3 regions of the Clostridium sp. HMP27 genome follow, and region 3 is predicted to be linked to each of the others. Evidence: riboswitches for the same ligand, from Rfam matches in the RefSeq annotation. Region 3 holds a riboswitch; each other region holds the start of a gene.
What was found. A riboswitch is a leader RNA that binds a small molecule or an ion and turns the genes downstream of it on or off. The one in region 3 is predicted to bind magnesium.
Positions count from the first base shown of each region.

Region 1 (5,994 bases), on a different contig from region 3:
GAAGATGCAGCAAGAATAATGAGTGAAAGACAAATAAGAAGATTACCAGTAATTGAAAGTAATAATTTAGTAGGAATGCTCTCTTTAGGAGACGTTTCTGTGGAATCAGGTTCAAATGAAACTGCAGGAGAGGCTTTGAGTAATATTTCAGAACCAAGTACACCTTTGTTATAATAAGGCATCCATTTAGAAAAGGAATTTGTAACAAAATAAAAAGTTTTTATTAACTATCATTTAAAGCCAAATCCACAAGCTTTGTGTATCTTGTGGGTTTGGTAAATATATACTATAATAATTAAGGAAACATCTTATAATTCTGTATGGGTTATTTAAAAAAATAGGAGATCTAGTATGAAAAAAGTAAAATTTATTTATAATCCTTATTCAGGTGAAAATTCAATAATTTCTGATCTAGATAGTATTGTAAAAATACATCAAAGATATAACTATTCTATAGTCCCTTATAGAATAAGTATGGACTATGATTTATCTAAAGCTTTTGATGATATAGACGAGAGTTTTAGTTACATATTGGTTGCTGGAGGAGATGGAACCTTAGATAATGTAGTGAATCATATGAGGAACTTGAATATAAATAAACCTATTGGTATACTTCCCGTGGGAACTGCAAATGATTTTGCTAAGTATTTAGGCATACCTCAAGATGTAGAAGAAGCTTGCATTCAAATTTTAAATAGTAAACCTAAGGGTGTAGATTTAGGGAAAGTTAATGATAAGTATTTTTTGAATGTAGCAAGTACGGGTTTATTTACAGATATATCTCAAAAAACAGATGTGAATTTAAAAAATAGCTTAGGTAAGCTCGCTTACTATGTAAAAGGGATAGAACAAATACCTAATTTTAGAAAGCTAAGGGTTAAAGTAACCTCGGAAGAAATAACTTATGATGGTGATATGTATTTAATGTTAGTGTTCAATGGACAAACAGCTGGAAATTTAAAATTAGCATATAAAGCTCAGACGGACGATGGCCTATTAGATGTTATTATAATTAAGGCAGCAACTATTAGAGATATGATACCTCTGTTTATAAAAATGATAAGAGGGGATCACTTAGAAGATACTACAAGTATATTGTATTTTAAGACAGGTAATTTACAGGTAGAAACAGAAGAAAATATTGTTACAGATATAGATGGAGAAAGAGGGCCAGATTTTCCTCTTACAATTGAATGTATAAAAGAAGGCATTCAAATGCTTGGCATTGATATAAATCAAGAAAAACATAGCTTAAAAAGACCTGGACTTATAAGGGCAAGATTAAAATAATAAAATGGATACAGAATAAAAATTCTGCATCCATTTATTTTTAGCGTTTTTTTGATTTCTTATTTTTGCTATTCTGTTTATTTGATGAGTTTTTAGGCTCTTTATCTCCAATAAGGCAATGAGCGCCTTTTCCAATAAGGTCTTCACGATTGCATGCTATAAGGGCATCTTTAACTGTATTATAATTTTTAGGTATTTTAAATTGAAGCAAAGCCCTTTGCATATTTTTTTCCTTTTGAGTTTTAGGCGTATATACTTTTTCTCCTGTGAGGGGATTTATTCCAGTATAATATATAGTAGTTGAGAGACTGCCAGGGGTAGGGTAAAAATCCTGCACTTGCTCAGGAATGTATCCCATTTGCTTTATATATTGTGAAAGTTCAACTGCTGCATTTAAGTCACTACCAGGATGGCTAGACATCAGGTAAGGGACCAAATATTGTTTTTTATCTAAATTTTTATTTATAGATTTATATTTATTTATAAACTTTTCGTATACATCATTATTAGGTTTTCCCATATATTTTAATACTTTGTTACTTATATGTTCAGGAGCAACCTTTAGCTGCCCGCTTACATGATGTTTACATAAGTCTTTAAAAAAATCATCCTTTTTATCAAGCATTAAATAATCAAATCTAATACCTGAACGAATGAACACCTTTTTAACATTGGGTAGAGATCTTACTCTTCTTAAAAGACCTAGATATTCACTATGATCTACAATTAAATTTTTGCACGGAGTTGGAAACATACATTGTCTATCTTTACAAGTACCTTTAGTTTCTTGAATTTTGCAAGCTCTGTGTCTAAAATTAGCTGTAGGGCCACCTATATCATGAATATAACCTTTAAAGTCAGGAAGAGTAGTTAAAAGTGTTGCTTCATCTACTATAGAGTCTTGGCTTCTGTTTTGAATAACCCTTCCTTGATGAAAGGTTAAAGCACAAAATGAGCAAGAACCAAAGCATCCTCTATGACTTGTAATGGAAAACTTAACTTCTGTTATGGCAGGAATTCCACCATCTTTTTCATACATTGGATGATAGGTTCTGGTAAATGGAAGGTTATAAACCTCATCCATTTCCCTTTCTGTCAAAGGAACTTGCGGTGGATTTTGAACTATATATTGATCGCCGTGTTTTTGTACTACAGTTTTTCCTCGAATGGCATCTTGTTCATAGTACGAAAGCTTAAAGCTCTCGGCATAGGATTTTTTATCTTCTACGCACTCTTCAAATGAAGGGATTTCCACAAAGTCATTTAAATAACTTATATCTTTTGTAGAATATACAGTACCTAAAACATTATTTATTTTAGATATATCCATTCCGTATTTTAAAAGATCTGCAACTTGAATAATGATTTTTTCTCCCATGCCGTATATTAATAAATCAGCTTTAGAATCTAATAAAATGCTTCTTCGTATTTTATCATCCCAATAATCATAATGTGCAAATCTTCTAAGGCTACCTTCGATTCCTCCTATTATAATAGGAACATCCTTGTATGCTTCACGAGCACGATTGGAGTATACTATTACAGCCCTGTCTGGCCTATAGCCTGATTTGCCGCCTGGAGAATATAAATCATCATGGCGTCTTTTTTTAGAAACAGTATAATGATTAACCATGGAATCGATATTCCCTGAATTTATTAAAAAGGCATATTTAGGTTTTCCTAAAGCTTTAAAACTCTCAGCGCTTTTCCAGTCAGGTTGAGCGATTATGCCTACCGTATATCCCTGGCTTTCTAAGACTCTACTTATTATAGCAGAGCCAAAGGATGGGTGGTCAACATAAGCGTCGCCTGTTATAAGTACAAAGTCAAGCTGACTTATGCCTCGTTGTTTTAAATCCTGTTTATTTACAGGTAAAAAATTTTTATTTAAATTCATATTTATAATAAACTCCTATTCTAATTTTATAGTTTATTGTGTACATATTATAAAGCCTTCTAATTATACTATTATAATCTATTTTGTTAGGTAGTAAACATATTTTAAGAAATATCTAGAAATTTACAAGGGGTAAGAATTCTAATGAATTATTTGTAAAAAAGTATATTTTCTTAATAAATTGAGTACATAATTCATAGGAAACAGTAAATAATAGATAAAAACTGTAGATTTTTTAATCCAAATGTATGTGAAGCTATTTATTAAGGAGATTTAAAGAAATATCAAATTTTATGGTTGCAAATTCTTTATTTAGTAATATAATAATAGTATAATAAAATTTAAAATTTAAGGTTAGGTGAGGCTCCTATATAGAGATACGCTGCTGCCCGGAAACATCGAGAGATGCCAATGGGTCAACAAGTACTACCGAATTAAGGTTTTATTTAACGTAGCTGGACTTTGTCCTCATGCTATATAGTGCTAAAACTCAACGAAAATTATTTTTGTTTGTTTTAGGGAGCCTTTGCGCTCTTTTTGTTTTTTGATTAAGTAATCAGGTGGTGAATTTAAATGGAAAGTGGCCCTCGTAGTGGTCGGACAAACTTAAAAGAATTTAATATGTGCTATGCAGAGGCGTGCTTCTATATTATAAGGTGATTTAAGAAGGGCTCTTTATACTAATACGGTATTCCTCTGCATAGGAAGGAGGAATATTATGAAAAGGGTAGAAAGTTTCTTCTTGAGTAAAATTCTCTATAGAAAAGTATATGATGAATTTGGAGATAACATTGGGAAGCTATGGGACATTTATGTTACCACAGAAGATGGTATGCCAAGGGCAATCGGCTATAAAATTAAAAAGGATGGGGAGATCTTCAATTATGAGTTTAAATTAATTCAGTTTATTGAAGATGATCATGGCAAAATGATAACCAAAGTAAAGGGTGCCAGAGAAATAATTCCTAGAGCATACTCGTATCTCTTATCTAGGCATCTTTTAGATAAGCAGATAGTAGATATAAATGGGAAAAAGGTAGTAAGAGTTAATGACCTTAGAATGGCAGAAATTGCAGGTGAATATAGGGTAATTGCAGTAGACACAGGAATACTTGCGCTAGCTAGAAGGCTTAATATGGAGGTAATTGCAAAAAAAGCATATAATTTTTTTCATAGGAGGCCCGGAGATAGTATTATTATGTGGGATAATGTGGAGTCCCTAGAGATGATAAATAATAACCTTAAGCTATCAGTACCATATAAAAAACTATCAAAGCTTCATCCTGCAGATTTAGCAGATATCTTAGAAGAAATGGACACAAAGTATAGAAGCTTGGTTTTTGAAAGTTTTGATGAAGGCTTAGCTGCAAATATATTAGAAGAAATTGAACCAGAGATTCAGGCTAATATCTTAGAAAATTTGAGTCAAACAAAAAGAGCTGAGGTACTAGATAGTATGCCAAATGATGAAATTGCAGATCTTTTAGATGAGGTAGATGAAGAAACAGCAGAAAAGATACTTTTGACATTAGAAAAGGAAGATGCAGATGAAGTCAGGGAACTCATGACCTATGAAGATGAAACTGCAGGAAGTATAATGAATAAGGATTTCATAGCGTTTAACATAGATATTACTGTTCAGGAAACTATAGAAATTTTAAGGGAAATGAAGCCGGATCATGAAGTTATGCATTATATATATATTATAGATAAAGATGAAAAGTTAAAAGGAGCAGTTTCCTTAACAGATTTAATACTTTCCCCCCTTGATGGGAAACTTACGGATATAATGGTTAATGACTTTGCTAAAATAAAGGATAGTGAAAGTATTAATGAAGCAGTTGAATTGTCTATAAAATATGACTTGCTTGCATTACCTGTAGTAGATGAGGAAGAAAAACTTTGTGGAATTATAATAATAAGCGATATAATAGAAGATATATTTGCTCCTACTTGGAGAAAGAAGTTTAAAAAAGCAGGCTAAATTAAGCCTGCTTTTTTCTATTTAATGAGTATTTTTTTTGGAAATATGCAGAAAATATATTTATATACACAATTTTTAAGGAGGACGCAGTAATGAGGAAGTGCTTAAGCTTCAGAAAAATTGTACTTTATATGATGGTAGGACTTATAGCATATTTCAGTATATACATCTATTTCACACCTTATAATAAGGCATTAGATGTAATTACATATTATTATGGTTCAAAAGGAGATAGAGTTTCCCAAATTCAACAAAAGTTAAAAAATTGGCAGTATTATGATGGTACAGTAGATGGAATATATGGATATGGAACCTATACTGCGGTTAAGAAGTTTCAAGAAAAGAATGGGCTTAAGGTTGATGGAGTGGTAGGTGATGCTACTTTAAAGGCTCTAGGTATATATATAACTTCACAAAGTAACACATCATCACAGGGCAGCAATGGAAATGATCCAAAACCACCAACAAATACTACCAATAATCAAGATGTGCAGCTTTTAGCAAGACTTATAAATGGAGAAGCAAGAGGAGAACCTTATGAAGGGCAAGTAGCTGTAGGAGCGGTAGTTTTAAATAGAACAAGGGATTCGAGATTCCCATCAACCATAGCGGGGGTTATTTATCAACCGGGAGCATTTACAGCTATAGTTGATGGCCAAATAAATGCACAAATGCAGCAAAGTTCAATAAATGCTGCTATAGATGCATTAAATGGATGGGATCCTTCAGGTGGAGCAGTATACTACTTTAATCCTGTTACAGCAACTAGCGGATGGATATGGTCACGTCCATTAATAAAGATTATAGGAAAGCATAGATTCTG
Region 1 is NZ_JMFY01000001.1:147,471-153,464, forward strand. It holds gene DP68_RS00715 (CBS domain-containing protein) at 1-174, shown strand, start outside; gene DP68_RS00720 (YegS/Rv2252/BmrU family lipid kinase) at 352-1,290, shown strand; gene DP68_RS00725 (YgiQ family radical SAM protein) at 1,331-3,187, opposite strand; M-box (ykoK) riboswitch at 3,531-3,696, shown strand; gene DP68_RS00730 (CBS domain-containing protein) at 3,906-5,171, shown strand; gene sleB (spore cortex-lytic enzyme) at 5,264-5,994, shown strand, end outside.
Region 1: linked by a shared signal. The riboswitch ahead of DP68_RS00730 (CBS domain-containing protein) and the one ahead of mgtE (magnesium transporter) in region 3 are both predicted to bind magnesium.

Region 2 (5,994 bases), on a different contig from region 3:
ATGTCCTTAAAAGAATTGTTTGACTTTAAGAGAAAATTATCTTTGGATGAATATCTTTTATTGATACCTGCTCTAGTAATTTGGGGAGCTGTATGTCTTGGTTTTATAGGACTTGTAATAGATCCAATAATTATAAATAAAATTTTTTCTTTTTTACCCGAATGGTTTAATGTAAATGACATTATATACAATGCGCCAAAATACTCTACCACTACTTTAATAGTTACATTTATACTTTGCTTTATTGTGTTAGGAATCATTGCACCCTTGATAGAAGAATTATATTTTAGAGGATACCTGCTTCCTAGAATTTCAGAGTATGAATCTGTTTCACCTATTATAAATGCCATATTATTTTGTATATATCATTTTCATGCTCCATGGCAACTTTTTAGTAATTTACTTTTTTATTGGCCATTTGCACATTTAGTTTGGAAAAGAAATGACTTAAGGCTTTCACTTTATATCCGTGTAATACTTGGGATTGGACTAGCACTTAGCTTAATTCCACTTATTTGGGTGGAATAATAGATTCAAATAATTAGAATAAAAAGAGCCTACTATGATATAGGAGGCTCTTAAAAAATATATAACTTTATGCATATTAGACAATTCTAATATTAGTTTATAACGTCCTATCTAAATTTACCTCCATAATATTATTAACTTCTCTAATACCGGATATATAAATAGTACCGTAGATAAAGTAATAATAAATATTACTGTTATATATACTATTATATTTTGAAGCTTATTATTTGTATATTCCTTCATAATCTCATTATTATTTACTAACAATATCATGAATATAAGAATTACTGGACACAACATACCTGCAATTTGTTGAGTAACGAGCATGATGCCTACAAGAGACAATCTAGGTATTAGTACTAAAGAAGAGCTAAATATAATCATGAACGTAAATATACCGTAAAAAGCCCTTGCTTCTCTAAAAGAATTATCTAATCCGCTTTCAAGTCCAAATGCTTCACAAATAGCATAGGTAGTTGATAATGGAATTACCATTGTAGCTAATACTGAAGCACCAAATAATCCAAGGGCAAAAAGTATTGTAGCATAATTACCCGCAATAGGTTTTAGAGCCATAGCAGCTTGCTCTGCACTATCTATTTTAATACCAGCCTTATATAGAGTTACCGCTGTACAAACAATTATGAAAAATGACACTAAGTCTCCCCAAAGAGCACCTAAATATACGTCTAATTTTTCGTACTTATATTCCTTTATGCTAATGCCCTTATCTGCCACTGAGGATTGAAGGAAGAATTGCATATATGGTGTTATTGTTGTTCCTATCATTCCTATAAATGTTAAAATGTAATCTTTACTAAAATCTATTGTAGGTGTCCCTGTTGCTTTCATAACCTCTCTCCAGTTCGGATGAGCCCTTATACATGTTATAATATAAGTAAAAAATATAAATGTAAATGCTAAAAAAACCTTTTCTGTTTTCTTATAGGAACCTTTTGTTATGAGTAACCATACTAAAACTGCCATAATAGGCACAGTAATGTATTTGCTGATGCCAAATAGCTCTATACTTGCAGCAATTCCAGCAAAATCTCCAACGCATACTCCAAAGTTAGCTATAAATAATACACTCATTGCGAATAATGACCATCGCACACCATAATTTTCTCTTATTAAATCTGATAGTCCCTTTCCCGTAACTACAGCCATTCTAGCGTTCATTTCTTGAATTACAGCTAAGCTAAAGGTTATTAGTAAAAGTCCCCATAGCATTTTATAGCCGTAGGAAGCACCTACAGTTGCATAAGTGGCTATGCCACCTGCATCATTACCAGCATTAACAGTTATAAGTCCTGGTCCTATAATACTTAGTATAAATAAAAGTTTATTCTTTTTCTTCATAAAATTGCCCTCCCTATTTTGTGAGAGAACATTCTTTTACTTCCACTAATGGAGGCAGAACTTCTCTGCACTTATTAATTTTTAATAGTTGTATTCTACTTGTCCATAAATAACTAGGGTCTGTCTCCATTAATTTCACCTCCTGATAAAAAATAAAAAGAGCCTCAAAAAAGGCTCTATAAAACAACAACTAGAAAACTATATCCTTCGTTGAGCTTTAGCACTATACAGCTTTGGAATAGTTCCAGCTACATTAAGTAAAACCTTAATTCGGCAGTACCTGTTGACCCATTGGCATCTTTCGATATTTTTGGGCAGTAGCATATATCTAATATAGGAGCCTCACCTAACAATATACTATTAAGTTAAAAGATTAATTTATACCTTATTTAAAATAATTCTTTTTATAGCACTTGTCAATATTATTTAATCAATATTTCCTACTGTACTTTCTGTAGGATTTATTTTTTGAACTAAAAAACTAACTTCTACACTCTTTATATTATGAGATGATATTCCTTTATGTGCATCATTAAAATGGCTATTAGATACCTTTGCCTCTGTGTTTATGTATATCTTATAATTTTTTTACAAATAGTTATCAATTTATTGATTCTGGTATAATATATAAAAATTTTTATTGAACTACCTTAAATTGTAATTTTTCTAACAATACTTCTACATCTCCCTTAAACGTAAAGCACATCAACTTATCTTCTTTTTCAAAAATAATAAAAAATGACTTAGGTCCTTCTTCTTTGGGAAGTACTATAATTGCTTGGTCTACTATATTATTTATCCATTCATTTTGTAATACTAACGGTGATTCTAAAGAAACTTTAATTGCATATCCTTCTTTTGGTATGGGATTAAGCTTTGCATATATTCCATCTATTCCTTGAAGATAGCTTATTACCAAATTTTCAATTTCACTATTAGAATGAACTGTTTTTATCAGTTGATCTTTTTTTATATCATAAATTTCTATATTGTTATAATCCTTTGCATAAATACTTGCCGGAAATATAAATAAAATAGCTAAAATTGCTATGATTTTTTTAATTACCTTCATCCCAATCACCTCAAGATTAGTGTACCCTAAAATTAATTAAAAAATATTGTTCTCATAGCTTCTAGTAAATTTTTTTAATCAAAGTGCCACCCACATGACAAGTGGCAAGTTGATTAAACTTGCCACTTGTCATGTGGGTGGCACTCTCCTATTTAGCGTACTTAATTCCGCTCCAGTAAATATTATCTGCAACTTCTGCAATTTCTGGTAATTTTACATCTTTAAGAGCCCATTTCTTAAACTCTTCATAACCTGTTCTATCTACGATGTAACCTATATGCTCTTTTCCTTCTGGAGCATCTTTATCTATATATTCATTAATATAATCATAAGTATTTAATATTATTTTTATTATGCTTTCTTCATCTACCCATTTTATAAAATCCTCTGCAAGACGTGGATTTTTCTTTCCTGTTCTACCCATGATAGCAAGCTTGTAATATTTTTCATCACTTCTTGTCCAAGCATTATTTGGGCATTTTACTACGCATTCGCCGCAGCCCAAACACTTTTCGTGATCTCTTTCTACCTTAAAGTTTTCAAGTTTTAAAGCTCCTGTTACTCTCTTTTTGCAATTAGTTACGCAACGACCGCAGGATATACATCTGTGAGCATCATACTGAGGCATTGTCATACCCATTATTCCAAAGTCCTGCATTCTTGCTTTTATACAATCATTCGGACATCCTGTTAATGCAATTTTAACATGATAATCATTTGGGAATATTGCCTTTTCTATTTTTGCTGCAAACTTTGAAGTATCATAATTTGCAAAAGGACATACCTTGTTTCCTACGCAAGCTGATACATTTCTAGTACCTGCAGCTGAATATCCCTTTTCTTTATCATTTTGATTTATCTGAAGTTCATCTATTACAGGTTGAATTAATTTATTTACCTCGTCCATCTTATCAAAATCAATTCCTGGTATTTCAAAACCCTGTCTAATAGTCACATGTACATTTCCATTTCCGTACTTTTCAGCTATTTCATATATTACAGGTAAAACCTTTGAAGGAAGATGTCCCCCTGGTACTCTCACTCTTAAAGCTGTCTTATTTCTTTCTTTAGTTACTCTAAAGGCGTTTTTCTTTAAAGCTTTAGTATTTATATCCATAGTTAATCTCCCTCCTAATCTATAAGCTTTTTACCTTCTGTATAATTAAATACAGGGCCATCTAAACAAATATATGTTTCTCCAATTTTACAATGTCCGCATTTTCCAAGTCCACAGCACATCTTTCTTTCCTGAGAAATCCAGATATTCTTTTCTTCTGTTCCAAGTTTTAAAACCTCTGCCACTGCAAACTTCATCATTACAGGTGGTCCTACAACTATAAACTGAGCATTTTCTTTATCTTTTAAATTTAAAAGTGGTATATATTTTGTAACAAGTCCAACGTTACCTTTATATCCTTCTTCTGCAGAGTCCACAGTAATTGTTACATCTATGTTACTTTTCCATGCTTCTATGTCATCTTTAAATAGCACGCTATCTACATTTTTAAATCCTGCTATTAAGCTAAAGTTTCCACATTCTTCTCTGTTTTTGTGAAAATAATCTATAACTCCCTTAACAGGTGCAAGTGCTGTTCCACCTACAACTATAACTAAATCCTTATTTTTATAGTTTTCTACATCAAATCCATTTCCATAAGGTCCTCTCATAAAGAAGCTTTGGCCTATTTCATACTTGTGTACTTCATCTGTAACTACTCCGACCCTTCTTATAGTTAATTCTACAAAGCCGTCGCCTATTCCACAAACAGATATTGGAGCTTCACCGTACTTTGGAATTGAAACCTCAAAGAACTGACCAGGCTTTACCTTAGCTTCTCCCTTGTACTCCATTCTAAATGTATATTCTATGTCAGTATGTTTCTTTATATCTAATATTTCAGATTTAAAAGGAATGTATGGATTATTCATTAGCCTTTCCTCCTTCTAGAACATCACTTAATTTATTTACGCAATTTGAGAATGATATATATTGTGGGCATGCGTCATCACATCTTCCGCATCCTACACACATATGATACCCAAATCTCTTATTAAAATCATAAACTTTATGAAGAACTTTAAATCTCATTCTTTGTCCCTTATCTTGTCTAAATCCATGTCCACCTGCCATAGTTGTGTAACCATCTACTTGACAAGATGCCCAAACTCTTCTTCTTTCTCCTGCATTTTTATTATCTCTGTAGAATATATCCTGCATTGAGTTACATGTACAAGTTGGGCAAACAAAGTTACACTTTCCACAAGCTATACATCTTGCGTTATATTCATTCCATAACGGTAATTTAGCCACTTCTCCAAGATCTATGTTGTTTTCATCTGGAATGTTTACATCTATATCATTACTTTCTACATAAGCTGGAGTAACATCTAAAGCTTCTGCTTCTACTCCCTCAAAGTATATTGAAAGATTATTATCTTTTACATCGATTTCAATGTACTCTCCTCCATCATTTACTGCCATATCATAATCAGTTGTCTTATTTGTACCCATGGATGTACAGAAGCAATTTTCAAAGGAATTTTCACATCCTATTAAAACAAATTTTACTTTATCTCTTAATGCCTTATAATAAGGATCTTCTGCTCCATTTTTTAAGTAAATTTGATCTACCCTTTTTACACCATGCATATCGCAGCTTCTTAAAAACACTAATATCTTTTTATCATCTATTTTAGGTTCCATCCACTGATCTTCAGTAAAGTAAAATAATGTTTGAGTTGTTGGAAGTATAACTTCCTTATATGAAAAATGTGATTTATCTACTAAATTTATATTTTTTCCATCTTTAACTTCTTCATATCTTATAGAATCTGTATCTGAAAAGTTTCCTTTACCAACTAAGGTTACTGGTGCGTAAACTTTATACTCTTTTGATAAACTTTTGATAATATTGTTAAAATCTTGTCTTCTTATCTTTAATCCCATTATATCCACCTCTTACTTTCTTTGTTTTGCTATATTAAAATAGGTAAGCGCTACAAAAACTATTCCACCTATCATGTTTCCT
Region 2 is NZ_JMFY01000015.1:3,498-9,491, reverse strand. It holds gene DP68_RS07275 (CPBP family intramembrane glutamic endopeptidase) at 1-528, shown strand, start outside; gene DP68_RS07270 (Nramp family divalent metal transporter) at 646-1,893, opposite strand; M-box (ykoK) riboswitch at 2,089-2,254, opposite strand; gene DP68_RS07265 (hypothetical protein) at 2,531-2,965, opposite strand; gene asrC (sulfite reductase subunit C) at 3,114-4,082, opposite strand; gene asrB (anaerobic sulfite reductase subunit AsrB) at 4,097-4,894, opposite strand; gene asrA (anaerobic sulfite reductase subunit AsrA) at 4,887-5,912, opposite strand; gene DP68_RS07245 (formate/nitrite transporter family protein) at 5,925-5,994, opposite strand, start outside.
Region 2: linked by a shared signal. The riboswitch ahead of DP68_RS07270 (Nramp family divalent metal transporter) and the one ahead of mgtE (magnesium transporter) in region 3 are both predicted to bind magnesium.

Region 3 (5,994 bases):
CTGCATAAAAATCATTATGGCCGTGCCATTCTATCATTTCTGATGGAACATTACAATAATATCTAAGACCATGAATAAGTCCCTGTACGCTTCTTGGAAGTGAAGCTTTATTATATGAGACACCAAGTCCTAAGGTGTCGCAAACTCTTATCTTTATAGGAATATCAGTTTCCTTTGAAAAACCCATTAATTTATCCACTAGTGGCAACACAAATCCATAAAAATCAGCCATAGTTATATCCTCTAAATGGCATCTAGGACGAATACCATGATTTAGTGCTTCTATGACTACAGATAGGTACATATCCATAGTTTCTTCCCTTGTTTTATTTAATTTTTTAAATATATGATAATCAGAGCAGGACATAAGGATTCCAGTTTCTTTAATGTCCATTTCCTTTACTAATTTAATATCATCTTTATCGGCTCTTATCCAGGATGTAACCTCTGGGAATTCATATCCTCTTTCAATGCAAGTTTGTGCAGACCTTCTATCTTTTTCTGTATATAAAAAGAATTCTGTCTGCTTAATTACTCCTGAGTTATTATCTAGGTCGTGAAGATAATCGAAAATTCGCACCATCTGTTCTGCAGTATATGGAGGCATTGATTGCTGCCCGTCTCTAAAGGTAGTATCCGTAATCCATATGTCTTCTGGTAAATCCATAGGCACTTGTGAGTTATTGAAACTTACCTTCGGAATTTTAAAATAAGGAAAGACATCCTTGTAGAGATTCCCCATAGATACATCTTGAGGGTAATAATTGTAATTGGATTTTACCATATCATTCATCATCTCAAAACCTCCTTATAGCCAAGGTGTTGGCTTATTATTTCAATTAGAATATTGAATGAATTTAGTTTCTATATTTCATATATATTCAGGGGTAGGCCTTTTGTTTACAGTTATTTTTTATATGGTAATTTTGTACTGGCGATACTAAAAACTCAATAGAATCAAGCTCTTTAACTGCTTGTTTTCTATATTTTAGCACTTTTATTTTACATTGACAAAGAGGTAATTTTCTGAAAAATTGCAATTTTAGCTAAATAATCATTCATGTAATTCGTTTACAATACGAAATAATATTGTTTATTATAAAAATTGGATTTTGTAACAAAATCCAATCTGATTATAATTTTTAAAACGTTGACATTGATATATAAAAAGAATATACTTTTATTAAAATTAAATAATCCTCGGTAGGTGAGGCTACTATAAGGATATGGGTTGCTGCCGTAAAAGAATGGAAACATTCTGCACTGGTCAACAGATTTTGCCGAACAAAGAAGGCTTGATCTAATGCAATTTCACTGCCTGGTAGAGCTAAAACTTGAACGAGAAAGTATTGTAGATAATACCTTCATCATATTCAAGTTGTGATGGAGGTTTTTTGTTTTAGGAGGTGGGAAGAATGGAAGATGGCGATAGTAGTATGGATGGAGAGATTAATAATGCATTTAGTTATGTAGAGTTTATCTTCTATTCTTCTTACTTAACGTAATTATTTGTACTAATATCTCTTCACCAGGAGATCATATTTTAAGAAATTCAAATTTAATATAAATACGACTAAAACTCCACGAGGTGAAGAAATATGTTTCAAGAAAAGCAAAGTGAATTGATAAATAGCTTATTACAGAATGATAAGAATAAAATATATGAAATTATTGATAATATGTATCCTATAGATATTGCACTGCTTTTAGAAGATTTTAGCGATGAAAGTTTGTTAAGATTTTACGAATTAATGCATAATGAGCTGATGGCTCAAATTATAGAGCAATCCAGCCATCAATTACAAGTTAGAATTATTAAACTGCTTGATTTTCAAGATATAATAGATTTATTTTCTTATATGTCCAATGACGATATTGCAGATATTTTAGGAAACCTTCCAATTAAAACTAGAAAAAGTTTGCTGAAAATGATGAAGAAAAATGATACTAAACAGCTCCAAGAACTGCTAGGATATGACGAAGATAGTGCTGGTGGTATTATGACAACTGAATATATTGCACTAAAAAGCGATTTAACCATAGAAGAAGCCTTGAAAAAAATTAGAGAAATTGGTCCTGAAACAGAAGTAATCGAAATTATATTTGTACTAGATAAAAACAAAAAGTTGATTGGAACAGCAGACTTACGAGATATATTATTGGCATCTGAAGATAAAAGATTAATTGATATTATGGAGGATAATGTAATTTATGTTACCCCTGAAGTTGACCAAGAAAAGGTATCTTTGCTTGTTTCCAAATATGATTTGAAGGCTATTCCAGTTATTAATCATAATAACTGTCTTTTAGGAATTATTACAGTAGATGATATAATTGATGTTATTGTTGAAGAACAAACAGAGGATATGTTAAGGTTAGGTGGTGTAAGTAAGGAAGAGAGAGCAAATAGTACACTTAAAACTTCTATTACAAAGAGGCTGCCTTGGCTATTTATAAACTTGGGAACCGCTTTCTTAGCATCATTTACCGTAGGTCTGTTCGAAGACGTTATAGCCCAGGTAGTAGCTTTAGCTGCGGCTATGCCTATTGTTGCTGGCATGGGAGGAAATGCAGGTACTCAAACCTTATCTGTTGCGATTAGAGGTATTGCCCTTGGAGAACTCAGCCTTAAAAAGAATTGGAAGTTGGTATTTAAAGAAGTTACTCTAGGGGTAATAAATGGTGCAGCTACGGGGATTTTAACAGGTATTATACTTTATATGAAGTATAATAACCCTTATCTTGGATTAATTATTTTTGCCGCCATGATTGGAAATCTAATGATAGCAGGATTTTTTGGATTTTTAATACCCTTACTGCTAAAGGTATTTAATATAGATCCAGCGCTAGCTTCAGCTATATTTTTAACAACGGCAACGGATGTTTTTGGATTTTTTATTTTTTTAGGATTATCAAAAATGTTCTTACCTCTTTTAATGTGAATATATATCATAATATAATTATTTTAAGATACTGTGCAACTAGAAATATAAATTTATAATCAATTTAAGATAATTGGGTGGGAGAATTTTTAAATATGATGATTATTATAAAAGGAATCATTATTGGAATGATTGTTGTATTTCCGATAGGACCTCTTGGAATTATAGCTCTACAGAGAACTATAAACCGAGGTTGGAAAGTCGGCTTTTTTTCGGGAGTAGGTGCAGCTGTATCTGATTTGATTTATTCTTCAGCTGCAATATTTGGAATTAGTTTTGTGGATGATTTTATAGTTAAACGTAAGCATCAAATTACCCAAATAACAGGTGTACTTTTTTTAATTGTTGGAATAAATATTTTTATTAATGCCATAAAGAGCAAAGAAATAGAAGAAGAAGAGAAAAGAGAAATAATACACCCAGCACTTTCAAATTTTCTACTAGGATTATCGAATCCAATGACTTTTTTAATTTTTCTAACCATATTTACTAAAATGGAAACAAAATTAGAAAATGGACAGCCGATACATAACCTCATACTTGTGATTTCTATATTTATTGGTTCGATACTCTTTTGGCTTATAACTTCTAAATTTGTTAATAACTCTAAAAGAAATTTTAAGATTGAAACGTTTTATATGATAAATAAGGTTATTGGTGTTATAATATCTGTGCTTGGAATGTATGGTATATTAAAAGGGATATTAAGGTTATAATTATTAGAAAACATCGGACAAGTTTCTGGTGTTTTTTATTTTATGTATTGTATGTTGGTTCCGAATTAGAATTTTTATGAATAATCTCATCTTGGATTTATTTTACAATTTTTCAATTGACTAATTATATATTGGAGTGTAAAATTACACTATGGGTGTATAATTACTACTGAGAATTAATTAAATATATAGTTGTTTATTAATTTAAATGGGGGATATGTTTTGAAAATAAAGGATTTTATAAGTTTAAGTGTCTTTGGAATGAAAACCATATTGTTTAAAATGAGAAAACCAATCTTGGGAACTATAATACTTACAGATTATTGTAATTTAAGCTGCAAGCACTGTGCGGTTAATAATATAAATAAGATTATGTATCCATATGAAGATATAGTAGAGGAAATGAACAAGCTTTATGATGAAGGCATAAGGATACTTTTTTTCTGTGGTGGTGAAACTTTAACTTGGAAGGATGTCAATAAGACAATACGAGATCTTATTAAAGAAGCGAAGAAAATTGGCTTTTTAATAGTTAATATTGTGACCAATGGTACTATTGATTTGGATATACCTGAAGCCGATGTAATATTTTTAAGCCTTGATGGAATGAAAGAAAATCATAATTTAATAAGAGGAGATACCTTTGATACCATCTTAAGCAATGTTTCTAAAGCCGATTTTTCTAATATTTGCGTATATATGGCTGTGAACAATATGAATTATAAAGATATTGAAGCTTTATGTAAGTTGGTAAAAGAGACAAAAAATTTAAAATCAATATCCTTTAACTTTCACACTCCTTATGAAGGCACAGAGCATTTATCTTTAACAAGGGAGCAGCAAATACAAGCTGTGGATTCAATTAAATCCATGATAAAAGGTGGCTATCCTGTATTTAATTTATATTCCGCTTTGGATTATTATCTGCAAAATAAGTGGGACAGACCATGCTATCAATGTATCGTATCTGAAAACAAAAAAAGATTTGTCTGCGGTAGATGTGTAGAAATTGAAGGTCTTTGTGAAAAATGTGGCTACCTCTTTGCTGTTGAATTTTCTCTTCTCTGCAGGGGAAATGTTAAAGTGATTTTTGATATGATAAAAACTTACTTAAAATACGTATAGGAGTGAGGCATAGTGATTACAAATTTTTTAAGGCTGCTTTTTACTAAGTCTTTTAAGCCTTTTGTTTTTACAAACGAAAATAACTATGAACTTAATATGGATGTTCCAGAGCTTGGCATATATGTTCATATTCCATTTTGTACTAAAATATGCGCCTTTTGCCCATATAATAAGATAAAGTATGATAAGACTTTAGCAGCAGCATACAAGGATGCCTTGATAAAAGAGATAAATATTGTAGGAAGTTTAAATAAGAAAAAGAACAAAATAACCAGTGTGTATTTCGGTGGAGGGTCCCCAGCCCTTATGCTTGAAGAGCTTGCTGATATTTTAATAGCTTTAAGAAGTAATTTTGATATAAATTGCAATATAGGTTTAGAACTTCACCCAAGAGATGTCAATGAGGAGGATCTTTTAAAGCTTAAAAATATCGGTTTTGACATGGTAAGTATAGGGATTCAATCCTTCGATAAAGAATCCTTAAAGACTTTAGGAAGGGAATACATTAATGGCGCTGAAAAAGTTAGGATGGCAGCTTGCATAGGCTTTAAAACAATAGATGTGGATCTTATCTTCGGTATAGAAGGACAATGTGAAGAGAGCTTAAAAAGGGACTTTAAGACAGCCTTTGAGGCAGGGGCAACTCAGGTCTCAACCTATCCATTTATTGATTTTTCATACGCTAATAATAAAAGTAAACCTCTAGGAAAAAAGGATAAAAAGAAACTTCTTCAGTATCTTGAAAAAGTAAGTGAGGAGCTTCAATGTAAAAGAACTGCTGTATGGACCTTTGGTAAAAAAGATGTTCCAAGGTATTCATCCATAACAAGAGATAATTTTATAGGTTTTGGACCAAGTGCCACAACTCTTTTAAGGGATTTCTTTAAAATTAATACTTTTTCAGTAGAAGAATATATTAAGCGGGTTAATAGCAAAAAAATGCCCACTGCTCTTACAATGAAATTTAACGAAAGAACACGAGCGCTTTATTGGTTGTTTTGGAATTCCTATACATTAAGTATTGATAATGAAAGTTTTAAAAAGCTTTTTAAGAAAGACTTAGAACAAATATTTAAACTTGAGCTGACCCTTGGAAGAATCATGGGGTTACTAACTAAAACAGACCAAGGCTATGAATTAACAGAAAAGGGTACATATAGGTATCATTTAGTTGAACAAGCCTATACTCATCAATACATTGATAAAACTTG
Region 3 is NZ_JMFY01000056.1:4,602-10,595, forward strand. It holds partial or broken gene DP68_RS17830 (2-isopropylmalate synthase) at 1-796, opposite strand, end outside; M-box (ykoK) riboswitch at 1,193-1,354, shown strand; gene mgtE (magnesium transporter) at 1,599-2,942, shown strand; gene DP68_RS17840 (LysE family transporter) at 3,038-3,658, shown strand; gene DP68_RS17845 (radical SAM protein) at 3,881-4,783, shown strand; gene DP68_RS17850 (radical SAM protein) at 4,796-5,994, shown strand, end outside.